Regions from separate parts of the Geobacillus sp. 47C-IIb genome, predicted to be linked through region 1. Evidence: riboswitches for the same ligand, from Rfam matches in the RefSeq annotation. Region 1 holds a riboswitch; each other region holds the start of a gene.
What was found. A riboswitch is a leader RNA that binds a small molecule or an ion and turns the genes downstream of it on or off. The one in region 1 is predicted to bind S-adenosylmethionine.

Region 1 (4,871 bases):
TGCGGGTGCCACGCCTCATCCAATTCGCTTCCCATGGATTTGTCGTCTTCGCCCCGCTTTACCGCGGCAACGGGGGCGGGGAAGGGAACGAAGATTTTGTCGGTGAAGACCGTTATGATGCGCTTGCCGGATTTGAGCTCCTGCGCCGCCATCCGCTTGTTCACCCGGGGCGTGTGCACGTGTTCGGCTTCTCACGCGGCGGGGCGATGGCGCTTCATACCGCTTTGTTGGCCGAACGGGTCTGTTCGGTCGCGGTCTGGGGAGGGGTGACCGATTTGGAGCTGACGTATTGGGAGCGGTTGGACTTGCGGCGGATGATGAAGCGTGTCATCGGCGGGACACCGAACAAATACCCGGAACGCTACCGTCACCGTACGCCGCTTTATAACCTAGAGCGCCTCAAAGCGCCTGTGCTTATCATCCATGGCGAGCGAGATACAAACGTATCGATTGAGCATGCGTGGCGGCTGGAGCGGCGGCTCAAGCAGCTCGGCCGACCGGTCACCGCTTGGTACTTCCCTGAGTTCAATCACTATTTCCCGCCGCAAGATAATCGAAAGACGGTGCAACGGCTCACGGAATGGATGAAACAACAACCGACGGTATGATACGATAGGATGGGAAGGATGTTGAGGAAACCGCTCATAAGAAGCCTCGGGAGCTTGCCAACATCACCATTGGCAGAAAACGATGACGTTGGGAGGACGGCTTCGTGGGCTATAAACGAATCGATCAGGTGCAAGGAGGTCGGAAACGATGGGCATGCCGATGGAGCTGCAGACGCTCATTGTCACAAAAGGAAAAGAACAGCGCGTTCAAGGCAATTTGTTTGTGCTCGAAAAAGAAGGCTACCGCTTATACCCGCTTGACGTGCCGCTTGAAGTGCGCCGGACGCTGCAAAGCGAAGCGAGCGGCATCGCGGTCGTAAGAAAGCTCGAATGGGAAGATAACAAGACAACGGTTACGTATGAGCTCGTCAGCTTGTATTCCACCAATTGAACACGAAGCGTCGGGCAAATGAGCGCGGAATTGGTCCATCAGGCAGGGGCGCAAACCGAAGGACGGTTTGCGCCTTGCCATAGATAAGAGGAAAAAAGGCCCTGCTTGTCAAAGAGAAAGAGAATCACGGAGACCGAAATAGAGGAAAGAACAGAAAAAACGGCCGGACAGGATGTTCCCTGTCCGGCCGGGTGTTTGTTAAACGAGCGGTCCACCGAGTTTTTCAATGGACGGATCGATGTGAGCGAATTTTTGGAAGTTAGCGCGGAATTTTTCCGCCAGTTCTTTCGCTTTTTGTTCGTACGCTTGTTTGTCTGCCCATGTGTTTTGCGGACGCAAGACGTCATCTGGCACGCCCGGGACGTGGGCAGGGATGGCAAGACCGAAAATCGGGTCTTGGACCGTTTCGACGTTGTCAAGCTCCCCTTCGACGGCGGCTTGTACCATCGCGCGGGTGTAGGCGAGCTTCATTCGGCTACCGACGCCGTATGGTCCTCCTGTCCAACCAGTGTTGACCAAAAAGACACGGACGTTATGCTCAGCGATTTTTTGCCCGAGCATTTCGGCGTATTCGACGGCCGGGCGCGGCAAAAACGGCGCGCCAAAGCATGTCGAGAACGTCGCTTCCGGTTCAGTGACGCCGCGTTCGGTGCCGGCGAGTTTGCTTGTGTAGCCGCTTAAGAAATGGTACATCGCCTGTTCGCGCGTCAGCTTGCTGATCGGCGGCAAGACGCCAAACGCATCGGCCGTCAAGAACACGATGGTCGACGGATGGCCGGCAACGCTTGGGTCAACGATGTTTTTGATCGCCTGAAGCGGATAGGCCGCGCGCGTGTTTTCCGTCAATGTCCCGTCATCGTAATCCGGAACCCGTGTCGCATCATGGAGAATGACGTTTTCAAGCACGGCGCCAAAGCCGATGGCATCAAAAATTTGCGGCTCTTTCTCGCGCGATAAGTTGATGCATTTCGCATAGCAGCCGCCTTCGATGTTGAAAATGCCGCGGCTCGACCAGCCGTGTTCGTCATCGCCGATCAAGCGGCGTTTCGGGTCGGTCGAGAGCGTTGTTTTCCCGGTTCCCGACAGGCCGAAGAAGAGGGCGACGTCGCCTTCCTGACCGACGTTGGCCGAGCAGTGCATCGGCAAGATGCCTTGTTCCGGCAGCAAATAGTTCATGACCGAGAAGATCGATTTTTTCATTTCGCCCGCATATTCCGTTCCACCGATCAAGACGGTGCGCTGTTCGAACGAGATGATGATAAACGCTTCCGAACGCGTCCCGTCAACGGCCGGGTCTGCTTTAAAGTTCGGCGCGCAAATGACGGTGAATTGCGGTTCATGGTCGGCGAGTTCTTCCGCGCTTGGACGGATGAACAGCTGATGGACAAACAAGTTGTGCCAAGCGAATTCGTTCACCACTTGAATCGGCAGCCGCGCTTTCGGGTCAGCGCCGGCGAAGCCTTTAAAGACGAACAGTTCATCTTTTTTCATTAAATAATCGAGCACTTTATCATATAATTTTTGAAATGTCTCCGGTGCCATTGGTTGGTTGACCGTTCCCCAATCGATGTTCTGTTTCGTCGACGGTTCTTCAACGATGTATTTGTCTTTCGGTGACCGTCCGGTATATTTACCGGTCGTGACGGCGACAGCGCCAGTGTGCGTCAGCCGCCCTTCGTTTCGGTGCAGCACTTTTTCGACGAGCTCAGCAACGGACAACTGGTGATGTACGTACGGTTTTTGCAGCAGCAAAGAAAGCTTATTGGTCATTTTTGCGATCCCCATGTTCACAACCTGCCTTTTTTATTGGAATTCCTCTTGAAAATAGTATAACACATTTTTATTAATAGTCCATACTAATTGTGTAGGTTTTTTAAACTTAGTTTGGCCTATTTTTCAGATAATAAAAAATTTGTTTCTGCGGTTGACTTTGCTTATTTCATTACGATAAGATAAGTCATTGAACGGATACTCTTATCCCGAGCCGGTGGAGGGACAGGCCCGATGAAACCCAGCAACCGTCACAATTTTACAATATGTGAAAAGGTGCTAACCTGTGGCAAGGCGTGGTCCTTGAACGATAAGAGTGAAAGGAAGCAATATGATTGCAATGACCTTTCCTCACCGTGACAGGAAAGGTTTTTTTATATGAAGGGAAACGAGTTCCGTATCGCCACATTATGTCAAGAGGAGGAAATGAGCCGAATGTCAGCCAAACGCCGCTTGTTCACTTCAGAATCTGTAACAGAAGGGCATCCGGATAAAATTTGTGACCAAATTTCGGATGCCATTTTGGATGCCATTTTAGAAAAAGATCCGAACGCCCGTGTTGCTTGTGAAACGAGCGTCACAACAGGTCTCGTGCTTGTTAGCGGGGAAATTACGACCTCGACGTACGTCGATATTCCGCGCATCGTTCGCGATACGGTCCGCGAGATCGGCTATACGCGCGCGAAGTTCGGGTTTGACGCCGATACGTGCGCGGTGTTGACGGCCATTGACGAGCAGTCGCCGGATATCGCGATGGGGGTTGACCAGGCACTTGAGGCACGCGAAGGTCAGATGACTGACGAAGAAATTGAAGCGATCGGTGCCGGCGACCAAGGGCTCATGTTTGGATTTGCCTGCAATGAAACGGAAGAGCTTATGCCGCTCCCGATTTCGCTTGCCCATCGTCTTTCGCGTCGATTGGCCGAAGTGCGCAAAACGGATGTTTTGCCATACTTGCGTCCAGACGGCAAAACGCAAGTGACGATCGAATATGATGAAAACGGCAAACCGGTGCGCGTGGATACGATTGTCATTTCAACGCAGCATCATCCGGAAATTGAGCACGACCAAATCGAACGCGATATGAAAGAACACGTCATCAAGCCGATTGTTCCGGCGGAGTTGTTGGATGAGAACACGAAATATTTCATCAACCCGACCGGCCGCTTCGTCATCGGTGGTCCGCAAGGGGACGCTGGACTGACAGGGCGGAAAATCATCGTTGACACGTACGGTGGTTACGCTCGCCATGGCGGCGGTGCATTCTCGGGGAAAGACCCGACGAAAGTTGACCGTTCGGCAGCATATGCGGCTCGCTATGTTGCGAAAAACATTGTTGCGGCCGGACTGGCCGACAAGTGCGAAGTGCAGCTTGCTTACGCCATCGGTGTCGCTCGTCCGGTATCGATTTCGATTGATACGTTTGGCACCGGCAAAGTGTCGGAAGACGTTTTAATTGAAGTTGTCCGCAACAACTTCGATCTTCGCCCGGCTGGCATCATCAAAATGCTGGATCTGCGTCGTCCGATTTATAAACAAACAGCGGCTTACGGCCATTTCGGGCGCACGGATGTCGACTTGCCTTGGGAGCGCACGGATAAAGCAGCGGTGCTGAAAGAGCAAGCACTGGCATTAGCGAAAAACGAATAAATGAAAAACGGAGGGGGACTGCACTAAGGTGAGTCTTCCTCCGTTTCTTTTTATATAGACATCGAAATGAAGCGTGCTGTTGTTGGTTCTGTCCTTTTTAGCCGCTGTGAAAAGATGGCAGGTCAGCTTCTGTTTTGTTGGAGCGCCTTGTAATATTGTCCTTTTTCTACATATTCGCGGCGGATGCGTTCCATTTCGCGGAAATCGTCTTCCGTCAGCTCGCGGACGACTTTCGCCGGCCGGCCGAGGGCGAGCACGTTCGGCGGGATTTTTTTGCCGGGCGGCACTAAGCTGCCGGCGCCGATAAACGCTCCTTCGCCGATTTCCGCACGGTCAAGAATGATCGAGCCCATGCCGATGAGGGCGTGTTTCCGGACGATGGCGCTGTGCAAAATGACTTGATGGCCCACGGTCACGCCGTCTTCAATGATGAGCGGATTGTTTGGACTTTG
Region 2 (4,871 bases), 190 kb from region 1:
AAATTGAACGCCGAAGGGACGCATTACATTTTAAACGGTGAAAAACAATGGATCACCAACTCCGGCTTCGCTGATGTGTTTGTCGTTTACGCGAAAGTGGACGGCCAGCATTTCACCGCGTTCATCGTCGAGCGCGACTTCCCGGGCGTCTCAACCGGTCCGGAAGAAAAGAAAATGGGGATTAAAAGCTCGTCAACACGGACGCTCATTTTGCAAGATGTGCCGGTGCCGAAAGAAAACGTGCTCGGTGAAATCGGCAAAGGCCATGTCATCGCCTTCAACATTTTGAACATCGGCCGCTATAAACTCGGTCTCGGGGCGGTCGGCGGGGCGAAACGGGCGCTTGAAATCACGCTGAAATACGCCAACCAACGCCAGCAATTCAAGCGACCGATTTCGAAGTTTACGCTGACGCAAGAAAAATTCGCGACGATGGCAGCGCGGCTGTACGCGGCGGAAAGCTCCGTCTACCGCACGGTCGGTTTGTTCGATGAACGGATGGGCTTGCTTGATGCGGAAAAAGCGAAGGACGGCAAAGAAATTGCCAAGTCCATCGCTGAATATGCGATCGAATGCTCATTGAACAAGTTTTTCTCCACTGAAGTGCTCGATTACATTGTTGATGAAGGGGTACAAATTCACGGCGGCTACGGCTTTATGCAAGAGTATGAAATCGAGCGCGCTTATCGCGATTCGCGCATTAACCGCATTTTTGAAGGGACGAACGAAATCAACCGCCTGCTCGTGCCGGGCATGTATTTGAAAAAAGCCATGAAAGGCGAGCTGCCGCTCTTCCAAAAAGCGCAACAGCTGCAAGAAGAGCTCATGATGATGACGGCCGAGGAACCGGGTTCAGGGGTGCTTGAGCAAGAGAAATATTTGGTGCGCAACGCGAAAAAGATCGCTTTGATGGTCGCTGGCTTAGCGGTGCAAAAATACGGTCAACGGATCGAGGAAGAACAAGAAGTGCTTGTCAATATCGCTGATATCGTTTCCAACATTTATGCGATGGAATCGGCGCTTTTGCGCACAGAAAAAGCGATTCAAGCGAGCGGGGAAGAGAAAAACAAGCAAAAAGTGTTGTATACGCAAATTTTCTGCCAAGAGGCGTTCAATGAAATCGAAGCCCATGCGAAAGAAACGCTCGTTGCCGTGGAGCAAGGCGACACACTTCGGATGATGCTCGCCGCTCTCCGTCGGTTGACGCGTCATACCCCGATCAACGTGATCGCGAAAAAACGCGAAGCGGCTGCAGCCCTCATTGAAGCGGAACAGTATATTGTGTGATAATAGGAAGTACCAGGTTTGTCCTGGTACTTCTTTCTGTCAGAAGCAGATAGCAATGGTTCGGAAAAACGGGGACAACCGATCAATTGTTTCCGTTAACAGTTCTAGAGGAGGGACGGCCATGGCGTTGACGTTGTATTGGTATCCGAAATGCGGGACGTGCCGGAAGGCGAAGCGGTGGCTTGATGAGCACGGGATCGAGGTGCAAACGGTGCATCTTGTCGATGAGCCGCTGACGAAAGAGGAGCTCGCCCGCTTGCACCGTCAAAGCGGGTTGCCGCTTAAAAAATTTTTTAACACAAGCGGGATGAAATACCGCGAACTCGGATTAAAGGACAAGCTTAACGGCGCATCGGAAGAAGAGATGCTTGAGTGGCTTGCTTCGGACGGGATGCTAGTAAAACGGCCCATTTTAACGGGCGGCGAACGGGTTGTTGTCGGGTTTCGCGAGCAAGAGTACGAATCGTTTTTCGCCGGACGCCTGTCGGCAGAAAGATAAAAAATTTTAATAAAATGCGACGAACTCGGTGAGTTTTTGTCCAAAATCGGTTATGATGAAAAAGGAGATAATTTGTCGCAATGGAGGGATTCCATGAACACGCCAAAAGAACTTCGCTATTCAAAAGAGCATGAGTGGGTGCGCGTCGAAGGAGACAAAGTGCGCATCGGCATTACCGATTTTGCCCAATCAGAGCTTGGCGACATCGTGTTTGTTGAGCTGCCGGAAGTTGGAACGGAAATTACGGCGAATGAGCCGTTTGGTAGCGTCGAATCGGTGAAAACCGTCTCGGAACTGTATGCGCCGATCAGCGGCACGATCGTCGAAGTGAACGAATCGTTAAATGACAATCCGGAATATGTGAACGAATCGCCGTATGAAAAAGCGTGGATGATTGTTATTGAACCGAAAGATTTAAGCGAAGTCGACAACTTGTTGACGGCTGAACAATACGCGGCGATGGTGAACGAAGGATAAACGTTCCTGCAATCTTCGCCCCCGATCCGGACACCCTATACATACCGGAACTTGATTAAAAAGGGGGGCTCCCGATGGCGCTGCAATCAACGCGCATCGATATTACGGATCGGGTAACCGGCAAGCTGAACGGCCGCTCGCTGGACTTGTACGAGGAAGGCGAGCTCATCGGACGTCTTCCTCTTCCGGCAGCGGGCGTTCAGTTGAAAAACGGGTATACCGAGCAGAACGGAAAAATCTATAAAGATGTGACCGCTACCGTTGAACCGGATCAAAAATATGTCGATTGCGACGGGGAGGCGGGTTGGTGTTAAAAGGCAACGGTGGATGGCCGTTGCTTTTTTTCAACTTTTTGTTGGCGCAGAGCATACAATATGGTAACCTTTTTTGAAGTTAGGTGGGTCGGACATGCGACGGGCAGAAAAAGTGATTATTGTAGAAGGGCGATCGGATAAACAAAAAGTGTCAGCCGTGCTGAACGAACCGGTCGTCATTATTTGTACGAACGGCACGATCAGTGATTCGCGCCTTGAGGAGCTGGCCGACGAGCTTGAGGGTCAGGACGTGTACGTGCTGGCAGACGCTGATGAAGCAGGAGAAAAGCTGCGCCGGCAATTTCGACGGATGTTTCCGGAAGCGGAACACATTTATATTGACCGGACGTACCGCGAAGTGGCCGCTGCTCCGCGTTGGCATTTAGCCCAAGTGTTGCTGCGCGCCCATTTTGACGTCCGCATCGACTCGTTAATGAAGGGAAGAGGCGAGTGAAACCGATTGAACGAACAGAGATACAACAGACAATCACTGAACAGCCGCTTATGGCTCTTTATTTGTACACCCCGCTGTGCGGCACGTGCCAGCTGGCGAAACGAATGTTGACGGTGGTGGAGGAGTTGTTTCCGGCGCTGCCGTTTTACGAAACAGACGTGAATTATATCCCGGAGCAAGCAGTCGTTTGGAAAATTGAAAGCGTTCCTTGCTTGCTTCTTTTTGTGGACGGAACGATGGTGGGCAAATGGTATGCGTTTCATTCCGTTCCGTACTTGTATGAGGAAATTCAAGCTCGGTTGCCGCGCTGACTACCTGCCTTTTTTTGACGCCATTTGACATATTTCTTTGGAAATGACAAAAATAGCGTTGGTTCGCCACAATGACTGTCGAGATTTTTGTAAAGGATTCCTCCCCCTCCGTATGGAAATAAAGGGAACAAAGGGAAATGGGGGGGATGGTCAATGGAAATGCATCAGTTAGTGGGACAGTTTATGGAACGGATGCAAACGTTGCGTCATTTGTTGCCGATTTTGCCGGATGAGCAGTTGTATGTTCGGTTTGAGAGTGAAGAAGGTGTTGCTTTGTTGGCGATCGGCAAGGAGCCGACTGCCCCAGAGATAGGAAATGACGAACGCCACACGTTAACGGTGCGCGGTTCAAAGAAAGCGCTTGAATCGCTGCTGAGCGGCGAGCTGAAGCTGCAGCAGCTCGTCCGGCTGCAAGAAGTGTCTGTGTCGGGAAGCTTTCGCCACATGTTGCTGCTTGAATCTCTCCTCCATTTGGCCAAGCCGTATCGTCATGTTGGGTAAAAAATTTTGTTGACACCGTTCGACATACAATGATACAATCACACTCGTAATCAATTGAATAGGCAAATGGTTGTGCTCTTATCAAGAGAGGTGGAGGGATGTGCCCAATGAAGCCCGGCAACCGTCAGCGAGTCTGCTGAAAAGGTGCCAATTCACACAAAGCGGCCTGCTTTGAGAGATAAGAGACGGAACGGTAGACAAATACCTTTCTGTTCTCTGCGGGCAGAAAGGTTTTCTTTTTGCGCTCTGTTGCCTTGGGAAGAAGGAAGGTGAAACGGTGATTCAACTTAAACAAGTGACAAAAATTTATCATGCGGCGAATGGATCGGTAACAGCTGTCGACAATGTGTCGCTCGATATTCGCGAAGGGGAAATTTTCGGGATTATCGGTTACAGCGGCGCGGGGAAAAGTTCGCTCATCCGGCTGTTAAACGGGCTGGAAAAGCCGACGAGCGGCCAGGTGGTCGTCGCCGGCCGCGATATGGCGCGCATTAAAGGACGGGAGCTGCGCAAGGCGCGCCAAGAAATCGGGATGATTTTCCAGCACTTCAACTTGCTTTGGTCGCGTACGGTGCGGGAAAATATTGCGTTTCCGCTCGAGATCGCCGGCGTTCCGAAAGAGGAACGGCAAAAGCGGGTTGATGAGCTCATCCAGCTTGTTGGGCTCGCCGGGCGGGAAGACGCGTATCCGTCGCAGTTAAGCGGCGGACAAAAACAGCGGGTCGGCATTGCTCGGGCGCTTGCCAACAACCCGAAAGTGTTGCTTTGCGATGAAGCAACATCGGCATTGGATCCACAAACGACGGATGCGATTTTGGACTTGCTTGTCGATATTAACAAGCGGCTCGGGCTGACGATCGTGCTGATTACGCACGAAATGCATGTGATCCGTAAAATTTGTGACCGCGTGGCGGTGATGGAAAGCGGCAAAATCGTCGAGCAAGGCGAAGTGTTGCACGTCTTCCGCAACCCGCAACAGCCGATTACGAAACGGTTCGTTCAACAACTGATCGAACCGGAGGAAACGG
Region 3 (4,871 bases), 1.6 Mb from region 1:
CTGCTGAGCCGGTGCCGTGGCAGTCGATCAGCGAGGCGATCAGTCCACCGTACACAAATCCAGGGATGGCCGTATGTTCTGGGCGCGGAGTGTATACGGTTACCGTCTTGTCTCCCTGCCATCCAGTGCGGAAATGGTGGCCATGTTCATTCAGTCGGCCACAGCCATAGCACCAAGCAAATTCATCCGGATAGTCATCTTGAATGGCGTGAACGATCGTTTCTTCCACTAAATCTCCTCCCCTCTTTTTCTAGTATATCATCGGATCGAAAAGACCACGACCCCCAAAGAGCTCTTTTTACATCAACGTCCCTTTCCGTCCACACCGCCCTTCGTTTAATAACCCGAACGCGCGTTGCAAACAAGGAGTTGACCCCTCACCGGGAATCGTTCCTGATTCAGCCCCAACTCCCCCCTGTATCAAACAAAGCTGATAAACTCATGCCATCGATCGGCATGCGGTCGAGGCAAGAAAACGGAAGGGGCGTTAGCCATGACCTAACGCCCAAAGATCGATGGTAACAGGTGGCCCAGACGATGAGGCTTCTTGCTTTCTTTCGGCTCGTCATCTCTTCCTCGGACAAATGGAACCGCCAACCGACACGAGCCTCTCTTTCTTTTGCTCAATGCCTTGCCTTATGCGAAGTGATGTCATTTCCCTTCAGCGGGCAAATTCGTGTTGTATCCTTTCAATCAGCTCGCCGATAACCGACTCGTCAAGTTGTAAAAACGTTCATTTCGGCGTCTCGTTTGTATGTATGATCCCGCTTAACCGTTCGAAACCGACGGCGTTTTGATAACATGCTTTTGGTGCTGCGATACTTGGATGATGGCATATGCCCATTTTTTTGCGGTCATTCGTTGTTCTTCCTTTTTAGGACTCAATGGAAAACACTGCTCGCAAATACGGTGTCATTCGCGTAGGCAAAATTTCTTTTTTTCCTAGCTCCATCCATATATAGCGGTCAAGGGCATACGGACCTTCCGCTTTCCATTCATCCACCTCAGCGTTCGTTAGCAGGATAGAAAATATCGTTCCTTGTGCTTCCCCATACAAATGGACATACCCGTCCTCACGGTCGACATGCACGACCGCCTGTGAATCAAACTGAATGAGTTCCGCCCGCACGCAACGCATAACGTGAACCGCAAACGCCGCAGCCGGCAAATGTGCCGCCATGCAAGCGCGGATCGAAAATCGTTCCGCCATTGTTTCTTCCTCACCTCCCATCCATCAAAAAACCCCTTTCGCCTCGGAATGATGCGAAAAGGGGTGGAACCGTTCTTATCATCCAAAGCGAACTCGCTTTGCGGGTTTTAGCACCTTGCCAGCGGCAGGTTGCTGTGGGGTCATCAAGCCCGTTCTCTCGCCCACTCTTGATAAGACATATGCAATTTACTCTTATATTACCATGGGGAAACAAAAGTGCAAACTTTTTGTTTCTTCTGCCTATTTTAGTTACTTTGAGGCGCTGGCTGCTTGATGTTGCAACGCAAGCGAGATGATAGGTTGTTTTGGTTTTTGCCAGCTGTTGCTTTTTTATGGTTGTTGAATATTTAGCACATAGTTTTATAAAATAAGATAGCGGTTGTCTTTCTCTTTTCCAGACGGGTTGCGAACAAGTAAAGGCTTGTCAGGGCGTGCGCTGACATCCCTGCCCTTCGCTACCATCAGCTTTGCTCCTGTTTTGAACCACCAAAAAACGGACACCCTCAGCCAAGGGTATCCGTTTTCTTCCCGTTATTTAAACATCATCGCCGCCCGCACTGCTTTTTTCCAGCCTTCATAGAGTGCCGTTCGCTTATCGTCAGTCATCTGCGGCTCAAAGCGGCGCTCAAGCTGCCACTGGGCAGCAATATCTTCACGACTGCCCCAATAGCCGACCGCCAGCCCAGCTAAGTACGCCGCTCCAAGCGCGGTCGTCTCGCTAATCATCGGCCGCTCGACCGGCACAGCGAGCAAATCGCTTTGAAACTGCATGAGCAAGTTGTTTTTCACCGCTCCTCCGTCGACGCGCAATGTCGTCAGCGGCAAGCCGGCATCCGCTTCCATAGCGGCGAGCACGTCCTTTGTCTGGTAGGCGAGCGATTCCAATGTCGCACGGATGAAATGTTCTTTCGTCGTGCCACGTGTGAGGCCAAACACCGCTCCACGCACCTCGCTGTCCCAATACGGCGTGCCGAGACCGACGAACGCCGGGACAACGTACACCCCGTCCGTTGACTCGACTTTTTCGGCGTACGTTTCGCTGTCAGCCGCCGTTTTGATCATCCGCAAGCCGTCGCGCAGCCATTGAATGGCCGAACCGGCGACGAAGATGCTGCCTTCAAGCGCATATTCGACTTTGCCATCGATGCCCCAAGCAATTGTTGTCAACAGCCCGTGTTTTGACTGCACCGCTTTTTCTCCGGTGTTCATGAGCATAAAGCAGCCGGTGCCGTATGTATTCTTCGCCATCCCTTCGGCAAAGCACGCCTGTCCGAACAAGGCTGCCTGCTGGTCACCCGCCGCCCCAGCGATCGGCACTTCCACGCCGAAGAAATGATGCGGAACGGTTTTCGCATATACTTCCGAGGACGGCCGCACCTCAGGGAGCATCGCCTTTGGCACGTTTAAAATTGCAAGCAACTCATCGTCCCATTCAAGCGTATGAATGTTAAACATCAATGTACGCGACGCATTCGAGTAATCAGTCACATGAGCGCGGCCGCCGGACAGCTTCCAAATAAGCCACGTGTCGATCGTGCCAAACAGCAGCTCGCCGCGCTCCGCCCGTTCACGCGCTCCGTCGACATGATCTAAAATCCATTTCACTTTCGTTCCCGAAAAATAAGCGTCAATGAGCAGCCCCGTTTTTTCGCGAAACAGCGGATCATACCCTTTCGCTTTCAACTCGTCGCAAATATCAGCCGTTTGCCGCGATTGCCAAACGATGGCGTTGTAAATCGGATTGCCGCTCTCTTTTTCCCAGACAACGGTCGTTTCCCGCTGGTTCGTAATGCCGATCGCCGCCACTTGTTCCGGCTTCACTTGCGCCTCAGACAAGACACTGGCAATGACCGCAAGCACCGAGCCCCAAATTTCGTTCGCATTATGCTCAACCCAGCCGGGCTGTGGGAAATATTGCGTAAATTCTTTTTGCGCCATATGAACAATTTCTCCACCACGGTTGAACAAAATGGCACGCGAGCTTGTTGTGCCTTGGTCAATCGCTAAAATATATTGATCTGTCATGAACATTCTCCTCTCCTACTCGATTTTTTCAGCTCAATGACACCGCCGCAAACACCGTGCCTCCTGTCAAACTGAACGGCGACCCGCTACCGCCGAGCCCGCCCCTTTTCCTTTCATCATGCCAGCTCCAGCCAGCACCGCCGCCGCGGCAATGAGCACGCCCCATAGCGCCGCACTTGTCTTTCCTAAAAACAACGCTTTATATACTAGACTGCCAAGCGCACCGCCAAGCAGCGGCCCGACAATCGGCACCCACGCGTACGACCAATTTGATGGTCCTTTTCCCGGGATCGGCAACAAAAAGTGGGCGAGGCGCGGTCCGAAATCACGTGCCGGGTTGATAGCATACCCGGTCGTACCGCCGAGCGACAAGCCGATGGCGATAATGAGAAAGCCGACAATAAACGGGTTGAGGCCATCGGCGAATCGGTTGGCACCAATGGCTAAAATCCCTAGGACGAGCACAAACGTACCGATCATTTCGCTCAGCAAGTTAGCAGACACATTCGGCACGGCCGGACTAGTAGCAAATACACCGAGCTTAATACTAGGATCATCCGTTTCTTTCCAATGCGGCCAATAGTGGAGATAAACAACAGCCGCCCCAATCATCGCCCCAAGTACCTGAGCAATGACATACATCAGTACATCGTCCCATGGGAAGTCGCCGCTTATGGCCAACGCCACGGTTAAGGCCGGATTGAGATGAGCGCCGCTATATTGACCGACGGCATACGCTGCGATCGCGACCGCTAGCCCCCACCCCATCGTAATCACGATCCAACCGGAATTCGCGGCATACGATTTCTTTAAGTTCACGCCGGCGCACACCCCGGATCCGAAAATGATGAGCAGCGCCGTTCCGACGAGTTCTCCTAAAAATGGTGACATTTGGTCTCTTCCCCCTTTTCATTCGTGATTTCCTCTGCCATTTCCTGCTTCAGTGCTCCTTCCGGAAGGTTGCACGTTGGGCAAAAAAACAAAGACCCACACACTTCCCCTATTCAAAGGAAACATGTGTGGGTCTCCGTTTCTCCGCCACAAAATGATTAACTTGTCTTTAGGATAGCGCAAGTTTGTAAGCGTTGTCAACCTATTTTTTCGGTAAAATTTGCACGTAGTCGAAGTCGAGCGTATCGACCGCATCCTCGATATCGAGGCGGGTGATGAACCGGTATGATCGGCCTGGACGCGACATCGGCAACGTCTCTGGGATCGTGTAAGCAAACGGGATTTCCTTTTTCTCCCCCGGCTTGATCGCAAACGCTCCAGCCGCCGGGATGACAGCTACGACCGCATCGCGCTCCTTGCCGTTTTCAATCGTTTTTTGTACAAGCTCAACATCGAGCCGCTCGATCGTCTGCTCGACCGTTCCACCATAAATATGAACGACCCCTTGAATCGTTTCACCCTGTCGCCATAACGATTTATTTAAAATCAAGTCGACACGCGCCGACCCGACCCCGACCTTTGACATCATTTTACGCAGCAACACTAATTGTCACCTCTTTAGTCTGTCACTCTTGTCATTCCAATATACGAAAAACAGCCGCCGCCCGTTTCAACCAAAGCCAAAAAATAAACAGACGATTGCCTGCACGGCAAAAGTCTGTCTCGGGATGAAACAGACGAATGC

Region 2: it holds a riboswitch for S-adenosylmethionine, as region 1 does, so the genes downstream of both, IC804_RS07195 (methionine ABC transporter ATP-binding protein) here and metK (methionine adenosyltransferase) in region 1, are expected to answer to the same signal.
Region 3: it holds a riboswitch for S-adenosylmethionine, as region 1 does, so the genes downstream of both, IC804_RS16630 (hypothetical protein) here and metK (methionine adenosyltransferase) in region 1, are expected to answer to the same signal.

Annotation. Positions count from the first base shown of each region.
Region 1 is NZ_CP061473.1:1,208,457-1,213,327, reverse strand. It holds gene IC804_RS06085 (alpha/beta hydrolase family protein) at 1-608, shown strand, start outside; gene IC804_RS06080 (DUF2584 domain-containing protein) at 757-999, shown strand; gene pckA (phosphoenolpyruvate carboxykinase (ATP)) at 1,198-2,784, opposite strand; SAM riboswitch class I at 2,971-3,086, shown strand; gene metK (methionine adenosyltransferase) at 3,205-4,419, shown strand; gene IC804_RS06065 (gamma carbonic anhydrase) at 4,542-4,871, opposite strand, start outside.
Region 2 is NZ_CP061473.1:1,396,257-1,401,127, reverse strand. It holds gene IC804_RS07230 (acyl-CoA dehydrogenase family protein) at 1-1,287, shown strand, start outside; gene IC804_RS07225 (arsenate reductase family protein) at 1,409-1,786, shown strand; gene gcvH (glycine cleavage system protein GcvH) at 1,880-2,263, shown strand; gene IC804_RS07215 (YusG family protein) at 2,338-2,577, shown strand; gene IC804_RS07210 (ribonuclease M5) at 2,672-3,031, shown strand; gene IC804_RS07205 (thioredoxin family protein) at 3,082-3,342, shown strand; gene IC804_RS07200 (hypothetical protein) at 3,496-3,843, shown strand; SAM riboswitch class I at 3,919-4,028, shown strand; gene IC804_RS07195 (methionine ABC transporter ATP-binding protein) at 4,121-4,871, shown strand, end outside.
Region 3 is NZ_CP061473.1:3,284,182-3,289,052, reverse strand. It holds gene IC804_RS16635 (PaaI family thioesterase) at 1-229, opposite strand, end outside; gene IC804_RS16630 (hypothetical protein) at 875-1,210, opposite strand; SAM riboswitch class I at 1,283-1,387, opposite strand; gene glpK (glycerol kinase GlpK) at 1,742-3,235, opposite strand; gene IC804_RS16620 (MIP/aquaporin family protein) at 3,302-4,126, opposite strand; gene IC804_RS16615 (sporulation protein) at 4,329-4,730, opposite strand.